2 regions of the Promicromonospora sp. NPDC060204 genome follow, and region 2 is predicted to be linked to the other one. Evidence: riboswitches for the same ligand, from Rfam matches in the RefSeq annotation. Region 2 holds a riboswitch; the other holds the start of a gene.
The links. Region 2 has a riboswitch for FMN ahead of pnuC (nicotinamide riboside transporter PnuC). Riboswitches for the same ligand answer to the same signal wherever they lie in the genome.
Positions count from the first base shown of each region.

Region 1: linked by a shared signal. The riboswitch ahead of ribD (bifunctional diaminohydroxyphosphoribosylaminopyrimidine deaminase/5-amino-6-(5-phosphoribosylamino)uracil reductase RibD) and the one ahead of pnuC (nicotinamide riboside transporter PnuC) in region 2 are both predicted to bind FMN.

Region 1 covers NZ_JBHWZO010000136.1:3,819-9,917, reverse strand. Annotated here, with positions in the region: gene ACFWEJ_RS17360 (RsmB/NOP family class I SAM-dependent RNA methyltransferase) at 1-1,082, shown strand, start outside; gene ACFWEJ_RS17355 (hypothetical protein) at 1,138-2,052, opposite strand; gene ACFWEJ_RS17350 (DUF1761 domain-containing protein) at 2,196-2,624, opposite strand; gene rpe (ribulose-phosphate 3-epimerase) at 2,730-3,392, shown strand; gene ACFWEJ_RS17340 (DUF2306 domain-containing protein) at 3,646-4,377, shown strand; FMN riboswitch at 4,464-4,600, shown strand; gene ribD (bifunctional diaminohydroxyphosphoribosylaminopyrimidine deaminase/5-amino-6-(5-phosphoribosylamino)uracil reductase RibD) at 4,722-5,936, shown strand; gene ACFWEJ_RS17330 (riboflavin synthase) at 5,936-6,099, shown strand, end outside.
Region 2 covers NZ_JBHWZO010000022.1:17,826-23,924, reverse strand. Annotated here, with positions in the region: gene ACFWEJ_RS05115 (serine aminopeptidase domain-containing protein) at 1-165, opposite strand, end outside; gene ACFWEJ_RS05110 (LLM class F420-dependent oxidoreductase) at 293-1,222, opposite strand; gene ACFWEJ_RS05105 (DsbA family protein) at 1,261-1,878, opposite strand; gene ACFWEJ_RS05100 (hypothetical protein) at 1,903-2,160, shown strand; gene ACFWEJ_RS05095 (helix-turn-helix domain-containing protein) at 2,171-2,920, shown strand; FMN riboswitch at 3,003-3,138, shown strand; gene pnuC (nicotinamide riboside transporter PnuC) at 3,253-3,939, shown strand; gene ACFWEJ_RS05085 (Gfo/Idh/MocA family protein) at 3,959-5,110, shown strand; gene ACFWEJ_RS05080 (acyl-CoA dehydrogenase family protein) at 5,161-6,099, shown strand, end outside.

The sequences.
Region 1 (6,099 bases), on a different contig from region 2:
TCGGGCTCGCGCGCAACCGGGTGGGCGCCGGGCCCGCGCAGATGGTGAACGCAGTGCTCCGCCGGGTCTCCGAGCGGCCGCTCGACGAGTGGCTGTCGATCCTGGAGAAGGAGGCGCCGGACGCCCTGAGCGGCCTCGCGACCGCCGAGTCGCACCCGCTGTGGATCGCCCGTGCGCTGCGGGAGGCGCTGGCGGGCAACGGGCGCGGCGTCGACGAGCTCGGTGACCTGCTGGCCGCCGACAATGCCGCCCCGCGCGTCACCCTCGTGGCGCGGCCGGGCCTGGTGGAGACCTCCGACGAGGACGCCTGGGGCGACGTCGACCTGGTCGCCGGCAGGTGGGCGCCGACGGCGCTGCGCCTGGAGGGTTCGGACCCGTCCGGCATCCCCGCGATCCGGTCGGGCCTCGCGGGCGTGCAGGACGAGGGCTCGCAGCTCGTCACCCTGGCACTGGCCGCCGTGCCCGTCGAGGGCGACGACCGGCGCTGGCTGGACCTGTGCGCCGGCCCGGGCGGCAAGGCCGCACTGCTCGGCGCCCTGGCCGCCGAGCGCGGCGCGACCCTGGTCGCGAACGAGGTGGCGCCGCACCGGGCCCGCCTGGTCGCGGGGGCCTTGGCGGCGCTGCCCGACGGCGTGGTCGAGGAGGTGCGCACCGGAGACGGGCGCGAGGTCGGCACGGAGGAGCCCGGCGCCTACGACCGCGTGCTGGTCGACGCGCCGTGCACCGGCCTGGGTGCGCTGCGCCGCCGGCCGGAGAGCCGGTGGCGGCGGACGCCGTCGGACCTGGCGGCCCTCACCGCGCTGCAGCGGGAGCTGCTCGCCTCGGCGCTGGACGCTGTCCGGCCCGGGGGAGTGGTGGCGTACGTGACGTGCTCGCCGCACCTGGCCGAGACGCACCTCGTGGTCGCCGACGTGCTGAAGAAGCGCGCCGACGTCGAGCGGCTGGACACCCCGGCCGCGGTGCGGTCCGCGGTGCGCCCGGGCGCCGACATCCCGCTGGCGGACCGTGACGACGTGCAGCTCTGGCCGCACGTGCACGGGACGGACGCGATGCACCTGACGCTGCTGCGCCGCACGAACTGAGTCCGGTGGCGGTGCGGGATCGAGCTCTGAGCCTGTGCCGCGCGCAGGGACGGACTCAGGATCGGACAGCCGTGGGTCCGGACCTGGTAGCCCGGGCCCGGCGAATCAGTGTCCTGCCGGCCACGGTCACGGCCCCGCCTGCGGCTACCAGGACCGCAACGTAGAGCGCGGCGTACGCCCACGGCCCTTGACCCTCCGGTCCGGCCAGCCGGGCGTTCGCCGGCGCTGCCGGTTCGTACACGACGTCGACGGCGTCACCCTCGAAGAACGCGCCCTCCCGCACCGGTACCTGGGCGCTCTGCAGAGTCCCGTCCTGGACCGGGAACCGGACCTCGAGCTCGCCGCCGTCGTACCAGGTGCTCTTCACGACCGTCGCCTGCGCCTCGACACCCGAGGCGCGCAGTGCCAGTGCGTCGCCGACCGCGGTCACCGTCAGCAGGCCGGCCACCGCCACGCCCAGCGCGGGCGCGAAGATCAGTAGGAGCACGATCCGCGGTGTCCTCCATCTGTCAAGCAGGCCCGAGGCGTGCCCTGTCCGAGCCCGGGCGTCGGGCGAGGTACGGTGATGCCGCGACGTCCGGGCGCGCCGGAACAGCTCCCTCGCTGCGGCGAACCCGCGGGCGAGGGTCACCAGCGCGAGCAGGTCGAGTCCCACGACGAGCAACACCCAGCCGTCCACCATCGGTTCGTCGGCGGCGACGACCCGGCCTGGGGCGTGAGGGTCGTAGATCACGTCGATCCGGTCGTTGAAGCGGAGGTCGCCCGGCGTGCGGCTGAGTGTCGCCTCGAAGTACGGCGGGTCGTCGGGCCTGACGATCACCTTGTCGGGCCCGCGGCGCACCCAGTCGTAGCCGACCACCCAGGCGTCGACCCGCATACCCCGGTCCGCGAGGATCTGCCGGTCCAGGAGATAGTCGAACGTGACGAGCCCCAAGAGGGCCGAGAAGACGAGGGCGGTGCAGAGCGTCAACGCCAGGCTACTGGTGGTCGACGCCCTGAGGGTCCCGAGGCCGAGGTGCACTACGTGTTGCCTGGTGGCTGAGTCGCGCAGGGAGACTAGCGGCGTCCTCCCGTCGCGAGGCCGGGACCCGGCCAGGCGGTCGGGTGAACTTCCTACACGCCCGCAGGCGGCCACACGCCGAGGATCACGGCCATGACCAGGATCGTGACCAGCTCGTGCGCCAGGTTCAGGGTGGTGAGCTGCGGCGGACGGCCCTCGAAGGCGTCGTGGGTGATGAAGCGGGCCGCGGTGAAGCCGACCCAGAGCAGCACGGCCGTCACGACCGACGCCGTGAAGAAGCTCCCCTCGTAGAAGACCCACGAGATGTAGACGGCGCCGGCCAGTACCCACGCCGTCAGGAAGCTGACGATCACCGTCACGACGATGGGCCAGATCCCTGCGGCCCGAGCGGCTTCGGGATCGACCTTCGCCAGCCGCATCCAGCGGGTGCCGAACACGCGGGGGGTGTACCAGACCGAGCCCACGACGAGCGTGGACAGCGTGGCCACGATCACGGCCCAGTAGTTCACGTCGGGGATCATCGGTGCTCCCGGTCGCTCCATGCGGACTGGTTGGGTGGCGAGGTGCGGCGCCAGGATGCGGCGGCGCGTTCGGTGGCCCGGAGAACCGGGCCCTACGCTGGCATCATGGCAGCACTCATCGCCCCCAGCATCCTGTCCGCCGACTTCGCGAACCTCGAGCGCGACCTCGGCCGGATCGCCTCCGCGGACTACGCGCACGTCGACGTCATGGACAACCATTTCGTGCCCAACCTGACGCTGGGGCTGCCGATCTTCGAGCGGCTCGCCAAGGTGTCGCCGATCCCGCTCGACGCCCACCTCATGATCGAGAACCCGGACCGGTGGGCGCCGGCGTTCGCGGAGGCGGGGGCGGCGTCGGTCACCTTCCACGCGGAGGCCGCGCAGGCACCCGTCCGCCTGGCCCGGGAGCTGCACCGGCTCGGCGCGCGCGCCGGGGTGGCGCTGCGTCCGGCCACGCCGGTGGAGCCGTTCCTCGACCTGCTGGCCGAGATCGACATGATCCTCGTGATGACGGTCGAGCCGGGGTTCGGCGGGCAGTCGTTCATCGAGGGCACGCTGCCCAAGATCCGGCGGGCGCGGCAGGCCGTGAGCGAGTCCGGGCTGGACGTGTGGATCCAGGTCGACGGGGGAGTGTCCCGGGACACGATCGAGCGTGCGGCCGACGCCGGCGCGAACGTCTTCGTGGCGGGCTCCGCGGTGTACGGAGCCGAGGACATCCCGGCGGAGATCGCGACGCTCCGCGAGCTGGCGACCAAGCACACCCACTGACCCCGGCCGCCCCCGGCCGACCCGGCCGTTGAGTGCTGGGTATTCGTGCGTTTTCCTGCCTCAGGAGCGCAAATACCCAGCACTCAACGCTCGTCTCTTGGTTGGAAATAGTGTGCCAAGCGCGTTGGGTTGCCCGCACCGGTCCGCGCGCGTCGCACCGCCCCGGTGGGGGAGGGCGGCCCTACTTTCGGCCGGTCGGAAGACCGGTCCGTGGGCCGATGACCTCGCACAGCGAGGCCGGGATGCTCGGTACATGACGACACCCGACGCGGCACCTGACGCAGCATCCGAGGCGGCAGCAGTCCCTGAGACCGCAGCCGGGACCGCATCCCAGACGACGTTCGAGACGCCGTCCAGGCGCGCCCGGCGCCACACCTGGCTCGTTCCTGCGGGACTGCTGCTCCTGTCGGTGATCCCGGCGCTCGGCGGCTCCGCGCGGCTCGCGGAGCTCGCCTCCGACCCGGTGCTGACCGAGGAGAACGCGCGGTTCGTGACCCAGTCGCTGCCCGTCGTCGTGCACATCGTGTGCGTGACCGTCTACAGCATGCTGGGCGCGTTCCAGTTCGTGCCGGCCCTGCGCCGCCGCCGCTGGCACCGGTGGGCCGGGCGGGTGCTCGCCCCGGCTGGCGTCGGCGTCGCCCTGACCGGGCTCTGGATGACGGCGTTCTACGACCTGCCGGTCAAGGACACGGTCGTGGTCAACGGCATGCGCTACCTCGTGGGCACCACCATGCTGGCGGCGATCGCGCTGGGGGTCCGGGCGGCCCTGCGCCGCGACTACGCCACCCACTCCGCGTGGATGACGCGCGCGTACGCGCTGGCCATGGGCGCCGGGACCCAGGGGCTGCTGCTCGGGCCCCTCGTGCTGGTCACGGGGAGCCTGGACCCCGTGACCAACTCGATCGGGCTGACCGCCGGCTGGGTGATCAACATCGCGGTGGCCGAGTGGGTGATCCACCGGCGCCGGCTCCGGGAGCACAGATGACGGGGCGCGTGACGGGAGCGCGTGTGACGCAGACCATGGCCGCACGCGACGCGACCTGTGGCATGCTGGCGAGCAGCAGTACGCACACACGTGCTCCGGGGTCGGTGTAATTCCGAGCCGGCGGTTACAGTCCGCGACCCGCGTCCGTCCGCAAGGACGGGCCGGTTGACCTGGTGGAACTCCAGGACCGACGGTGAAAGTCCGGATGGGAGGAAGCACGTGCGGCGGAGCCGTCCCCTGGGGCGTGCTACGTCGTGACGTCGTGCGCGCGAGCAGGGCCTTCGGGCTCCTGACTCGCGTACCCGTCGTCCAGCCCCGGAGCGCCGACGCTCGGGGAGGACGGCATGAATCAGGCACCGATCGGACCGGACGGTCTCCAGGCCGCGATGCGCCGCGCCCTCGCGCTGGCGCGGCTGGGCCCGGCGTACGGGCCCAACCCGCGCGTCGGCTGTGTGCTCCTGGACCCCGACGGCGGCACCGTCGCGGAGGGTTACCACCGCGGCGCCGGCACCCCGCACGCCGAGGCCGCCGCCCTGGCGGACGCCCGGTCCCGCGGTGTGGACCCGCGCGGCACGACGGCGGTCGTGACCCTGGAGCCCTGCGCGCACCACGGCCGCACCGGCCCCTGCGCGGACGCCCTGATCGATGCGGGCGTCGCCGCGGTGCACGTGGCGGTCGGGGACCCGAACCCCGTCGCGACGGGCGGCGCGACCAGGCTCCGGGACGCGGGCGTCCCGGTGTCCGTCGGCCTCCTCTCCGACGACGGCGAGGAGCTGCTGCGCCCCTGGCTGCACGCCGTCCGCACCGGCCGTCCCTACGTGACCCTCAAGCTCGCCACCAGTCTGGACGGCCGGGTCGCCGCCGTGGACGGGACCAGCCGCTGGATCACCGGCGACCGGGCCCGCGCGCACGCCCACACGGTCCGCGCGCAGGTCGACGCGATCGCCGTCGGCTCGGGCACCGCCCTCGTCGACGACCCGTCGCTGACCGCCCGCCGGGCCGACGGCAGCCTCTTCGAGCACCAGCCGCTCCGCGTGGTCCTCGGCCGTCGCGAGGTGCCCGACGACGCCCGCCTGCGCGGGCCCGGCGGTCCGCTGCTGCACCTGCCCACCCACGACCTCGACGCCGCGCTGCGCGAGCTCGGCGGCCGGGAGGTGCGCCACCTGCTCGTGGAGGGCGGCCCCACGCTGGCCACGGCGCTGCTGGCCGCGGACCTCGTCGACGAGCTGCACGCCCACGTCGCCCCGGTGCTGCTCGGCGCGGGCGCCACCGCCGTCGGCGACCTCGGCGTGACCACGATCGGCGAGGCCGCGCGCTTCGCGACCGACGACGTGACCCGGCTCGGCGACGACGTGCTGCTGGTCGCGCGCCGGCTCAAGCCTGCTGAGGCCCAGCCCCCGCAAGACCAGTCCGCTGAAGACAACACCGCAGCAGACAACACCGCAGCAGACCACACCGCGGCAGACAACACCGCAGCAGACAACACCGCAGCAGACCACACCGCAGCCCTTTCCGCTCAGGACGGCCGCCCCGGCCGGCGCACCCAGGAGGAGATCTGATGTTCACCGGAATCGTCGAGGAGCTCGGCTCCGTCGTCGCGCTCGTCCGCCCCGACGGCCCGGCCGGCGCCGACGCCACGTCCGGCACGGACGCCGTCGCGCCCGACGCCGTCCTGACCGTCGCGGGGCCGCTCGCCACGTCCGACGCCCGTCCCGGCGACTC
Region 2 (6,099 bases):
GCCGACGTCGAACGGGCCCAGCGGCGCCTCGACGCTCGCCTCGGTCGGGTCCGGCCCCCGCCGGAAGCCGTCGACGGCGGAGGCGGCGGGTCCGACGACGAACATCCCGGCGACGAGCGCCGTGGCCGCCAGGGAAGCACGGGCGGCACGAGAAAAGCTCTGCATGACTTCTCCTGGGTGCGTCGCAGGGAGCGGCTGGGACGACCCTAGGGAACATTCACCGCGACGGCCTGCGGAAGCAGACAGGCCGCCCCGCGGTGGCGGGGCGGCCCGGGAGCCAGGCGGGGCGGCGTCAGCCGAGCTGCGGCCGCACCTCGCGCGCCACCAGGTCGAGGTGGTCGAGGTCCGCCAGGTCGAGCACCTGCAGGTAGACGCGCTGGACGCCCTCGGCCTCCAGGGCCTTGAGCCGGTCCGCGGCCTCGGCGACGGTGCCGGCGATGCCGTGCTCGCGCAGCTCGCCGGGCTCGCGCCCGATCGCGGCGGCGCGGCGGGTGAACTCGGCCTCGTCCTGGCCGATCGCGGCGACGAGCGCCACCGACTGGACGATCGAGCCGGGCTCCCGCCCGGCGTCGGACAGCGCCTTCTCGACCACCTTGATCCGCGGGCCGATCGCGCTGATCTCCGGGAAGGACTGGTTGTACTCGTCGCCGTACCGCGCGGCGAGCGCGGGCGTGCGGCGCGGGCCGCCGCCCCCGACGAGCACCGGGATCTTCGCCTGCGCGGGCTTCGGCAGCGCCGGCGAGTCGGTGACCTGGTAGTGCTCGCCCGAGAAGGAGAACTTCTCGCCCACGGGCGTGCCCCACAGCCCGGTGACGACGGCGAGCTGCTCCTCCAGGATGCCGAACCGCTTCTCGGGGAACGGGATGCCGTACGCGGCGTGCTCGGCGGCGAACCAGCCGGTGCCGAGGCCCAGCTCCACGCGGCCGCCGGACATCTGGTCCACCTGCGCCACCTGGATGGCCAGCACGCCCGGGTGCCGGAACGTCGCCGAGGAGACGAGCGTGCCGAGCCGCACCGTGGACGTCTCGCGGGCGAGGCCGGCGAGCGTGATCCAGGAGTCGGTGGGGCCGGGCAGGCCGTCGCTGTCGCCCATGGCGAGGTAGTGGTCGGAGCGGAAGAACGCGCTGAACCCGAGCTCCTCGGTCGCGCGCGCGACGGCGAGCTGGTCGTCGTAGCTGGCGCCCTGCTGGGGCTCGATGAAGATACGCAGGTCGAGAGTCATGTTTCCTCTGGTGCCGGTGGGTCTGGTGCCGGTGGTGGTCAGTCGAACTGGGGGTCGGTGGTGCGCGACCGCTTGATCTCGTAGAAGTACGGGTAGCGCGCCAGCGTCACGGAGGCGTCGAACAGCGCGCCCGCCTCCTCGCCGCGCGGGATACGCGTGAGCACCGGGCCGAAGAACGCGACGCCGTCGACGTGGATCGTGGGCGTGCCGACGTCGTCCCCGACGGGCTTCATGCCGGCCTCGTGGGACGCGGCGAGCTCCTCGTCGTAGTCCTCCGAGGTGCCCGCCTCCGCGAGCGCGGCGGGCAGGCCGGCCTCGGCGAGCGCCGCGACGGCCACGTCGTCGAAGGCCTTGTCCTGCTGGTTGTGGATGCGCGTCCCGGCGGCGGTGTAGAAGGCTGAGAAGGCCTCGGGGCCGTGGTCGGTCTGCACGGCCGCGGCGATGCGGCCGATGCCCCGGGAGCGCTCGATGCGGGCCCGGTAGTCGTCCGGGATGTCCCGGTCCTTGTTGAGCAGGTAGAGGCTCATCAGCTTGAAGGTGAGCTCGACGTCGCGGATCTGGGCCACCTCGAGGGCCCAGCGCGACGTGATCCAGGCGAAGGGGCACATGGGGTCGACGTAGACGTCGACGACGGGACGGGCTGCGGTCTCGGTCACGCGCAGCAGACTACGCTCAACCGCGTGACCGGGATCCGATGGGGAAGCCTCGCCACCGTCGTGGCCGGCGGGGTGATCTTTCTGGTGTGTCTGGTGGGCGTGCTCCTCGGTCACCCGTGGTCCGCCGTACCCGGTGTTCTCGGCCTGCTGATGGCCGTGCGCGAGGTGCGCTACCTGCGCAGACTGCAGTCAGGGAAGATCTCCGGCAAACGGGAAAATTCGCATCATGAACCGCATTCTTCGCTCAAAGACTCTTCACGGCGCCCGGGGAGCACGCGGTAGCCTGCCTGGCATGACCGCCGTCCGTACCCACACGCACGCGCAGGCAGTCGACGCCGCGGTGGACCTGTTCACTCGACAGGGGTACGAGGGAACCACCGTCGAGGAGATCGCCGACGCCGCGAAGGTGAGCCGCGCGACGTTCTTCCGCCGGTTCCGCTCGAAGGAGGACGTGGTCTTCGCGGACCACGAGCTGCTGCTCGAGGAGGTGGTGGTCATGCTGGCCGCGACCCGCCCCGACGCGCGGGCGAGCGAGGAGTCCGGCCACGACCTGGGGCGCGCCTGGGACCCCGACGTCGACCCGTACCTCGAGGTGTGCCGCGCGGCGCGCATGGTGTTCGACCACCACGTGGGCCAGCGCGAGACCTCCCTGGCCCGGTACGCGCTGCTGCAGCAGGTCCCGGCCCTGCGCGACCGCGAGCTCATCACCACGCACCGCTACGAGCGGGCGTTCACGCACTACCTGCGCGACACCCTGCCGCCCGAGCGCTCCGCCTCCACGGCGTCGATCGCGTTCGCGGCCTCGGTGGTCGCGGTGCACAACGCGATCCTGCGGCGCTGGCTGCGCACGCCGTCGCTCGAGCTGCGGCCCGAGCTGGAGGAGGCCTTCGCCGACCTGCGCCGGGCCGCCGTGCTCGGCACCGCCGCCAGCCCCCTGGCCGACGACGGCACCCCGGTCACCCGCCGCGTCGTCGTCACCGTCGTCGAGGGCGTGGCCGGGCCCGACGAGGTGGCCCGCGCCGTCCGCGACGCGCTCGTCTGACACCCGGGGCCTGCGGCGCTTCCGGCCGGGAATGCCGCCGTGGCATCCTGTGTTCCGCTAGACATCGTGCAGCAGCAGTTGCACACGTGCTCCGGGGTCGGTGAAATTCCGAGCCGGCGGTAATAGTCCGCGACCCGGGTGCTCCTTCGGGAGAACCCGGTTGACCTGGTGGAACTCCAGGACCGACGGTGAAAGTCCGGATGGGAGGAAGCACGTGCGGCGCGCGCCGTCGACCCCTCGGGGCCCCGGCACCGCACCGTCGTCGGCGCCCTCGTGGCGCGCCGGCCCTCACCCCGGAGTCCCGTGTGCGGACTTCGGAAGAGGGAAGAGACATGGACTGGTTCCGCGCCGCCTACGACGCGACGTTCCTGGTCGGCGACCAGCAGATCTACTGGCGCGAGGTCATCGGCAACCTGTTCGGCCTGACCTCCGCACTGGGCGGCCTGCGCCGCAAGGTGTGGGCGTGGCCGGTGGGCATCGTCGGCAACATCTTGCTCTTCACCGTCTTCATGGGCTCCTGGTTCGGCGAGACGGGCCGGGCGGACATGCTCGGCCAGGCCGCCCGCCAGATCATGTTCATCGCGGTCTCGATCTACGGCTGGTACCGCTGGCGGCAGACCCAGCGCTCCGGCGGCGCCGGCACGGTCGCGGTGCATCCGCGCTGGGCCTCGTGGCGGGTCCGGATCGGCCTCGTGACCGGGATGCTCGCCGGGACCCTACTCCTGACCCCCCTCTTCCGCGCCCTCGGCTCGTACGAGCCGGTGTGGGCCGACGCCTGGATCTTCACCGGCTCGGTGCTCGCCACCTACGGCATGGCCAAGGGCTGGGTCGAGTTCTGGCTGATCTGGGTGGCCGTCGACCTCGTGGGCGTCCCGCTGCTCTTCTCCGCCGGGTACTGGGCCACCGCGATGATGTACGTGATCTACGGCGCGTTCACGCTGTTCGGCTTCTTCGCGTGGTGGCGCATCAGCCGCCGGGAGAACGCCGGCCCGGACCGCACGGCGGTCGCGACCGCCTGATCGCGTACCGTCGGCGCTCGTGAACGCACAGGAGCGCACGGCCAGGATCGGGATCGTCGGCTCGGGCTTTCGCGCCCGCACCATGCTGCGGGTGCTGCACGCCCTGCCGGACCGCTTCGAGGTGGCCGGGATCGCCACCCGCAACGCGGCGGACCGCGAGGCACTGGCGGTCCGCGGCCTGCCGGCCGCCGGGCTGCCGGGGCTGCCCGCCCCGGCCTTTGCCACCGTGCGGGAGCTGCTCGACGGCGGCGCCCCGGACCTGGTGCTGCTGACCCTCCCCGCGGGCGCGGCCCAGCCGGTGATCCGCGACCTGGCCGCCGCCGGCGTCCCTGTGCTCACGGAGACGCCGGCAGCCGGCACGGTCGAGGAGCTGACCGCGCTGCAGCGGCTCGTGGACGACGGCGCCTGCGTGCACGTGGCCGAGCAGTACCACCTGGAGCCGCTGATCGAGGCCCAGCTCGCGGTCGCGGCGTCCGGCCTGCTCGGCGCCGTGACCGACGCCCACGTCGCCGTCGCGCACGACTACCACGGCCTCAGCGTGCTGCGCCGCGCCCTGGGCGCCGGCTTCGAGGACGTCGAGATCACCGCCCGGCGCGACGCCCGCCGGGTGCTGCCGAGCCCGAGCCGGGCGGACGACCCGGACGACCTCACCCTGGTCGACACGGTGCACGCGACCGCGTGGCTGGACTACGGCGACCGTCTCGGCACCTACGAGTTCGACGACGTCCAGTACCGCTCCTGGGTGCGCTCCCCCGCGCTGCTGGTGCGCGGCGAGCGGGGCGAGCTGCGCGACGACGTCGTCCGCACGATCGGTGCCGACGGACAGCCGCGGCACTCCACGCTGGAGCGGGTGGCCGCGGGCGGCGCCGGCAGCCACGAGGGCCTGTTCCTGCGCGGGTACACCCTCGACGGCGAGTGGCTGCACCACAACGCGTTCCGCCCGGCCCGCCTGCCCGACGACGAGCTGTCGATCGCGCGCATCGTGGCCGACATGGCCGACCACGTCCTGCACGGCGCGACGCCGCCGTACTCCGTGGCCGAGGCGGCGCAGGACCAGTACCTCCAGCTCGAGGTGCGGCGCGCCGCGGCGTCGGGCGAACGGGTGCGGACCCGGCCGCAGCCGTGGGCGCACGGGCGCGCCTGCCACCACGCCGAGGCGTCGATCGGGTGAGACGTAGTATCGCTTGACCTGAGATCCGGTACCGGCGCACCATGGGGAGCATGACTCAGACCCCAGGAGTGACGGCGCCCGACTACGACGTCACGCAGCCGCTCGACATCGACTTCGCCGGCGCCTTTGCCGACATCACGGCGGAGGAGCGGGCACAGCAGCTCGCCGTCCGCCAGTTCGTGCAGGACGAGGTGCTCCCCGTCATCGACGGCTACTGGGAGCGGTACGAGGTACCGATGGACCTGGTCAAGCGCATGGCCGAGCTGGACTTCCTGCGGGACGGCGTGGACGTGCCCGGCTTCCCGAAGATCTCCAAGATGGCCGAGGGCCTGTCCGCGATGGAGATGTCGCGCGGTGACGGCTCCGTGACCACCATCTGCGGCGTGCAGGGCGGCCTCGCGCTGCGCTCGATCGTGATGCTCGGCTCCGACGAGCAGATCGAGAAGTACGCCGGCCCGATGGCCCGCGGCGAGATCCTGGGCGCCTTCGCCCTCACCGAGCCCACGCACGGCTCGGACTCCGTGGGCCTGGAGACCTCCGCCGTGAAGGAGACGCGCGACGGCGTCGAGGGGTACGTGATCAACGGCGAGAAGAAGTGGATCGGCTTCGGCTCGATCGGCGACATCTCCGTGGTCTGGGCGCGCGGCGAGGACGGCCAGGTCCACGGCTACATCGTGCCGCAGGACACCCCGGGCTACGAGGCCACGACCATCCAGGGCAAGCTCTCCCTGCGCGCCATCCACCAGGCGCACATCGTGCTGGACGACGTGTTCGTGCCGGCCGACGCCCTGCTGCCGAAGTCGCGGTCGTTCAAGGACACCGGCCGGGTGCTGTTCGCCACGCGGCTCGGCGTGGCCTGGGGCGCCGTCGGGCAGGCCATCGCCTGCTACGAGACCGCCGTGGCCTACTCCAAGCAGCGCGTGCAGTTCGGCCGCCCGCTCGCGGCGAGCCAGATGGTGCAGGAGCGCCTCACGAAGATGCTGTCGATC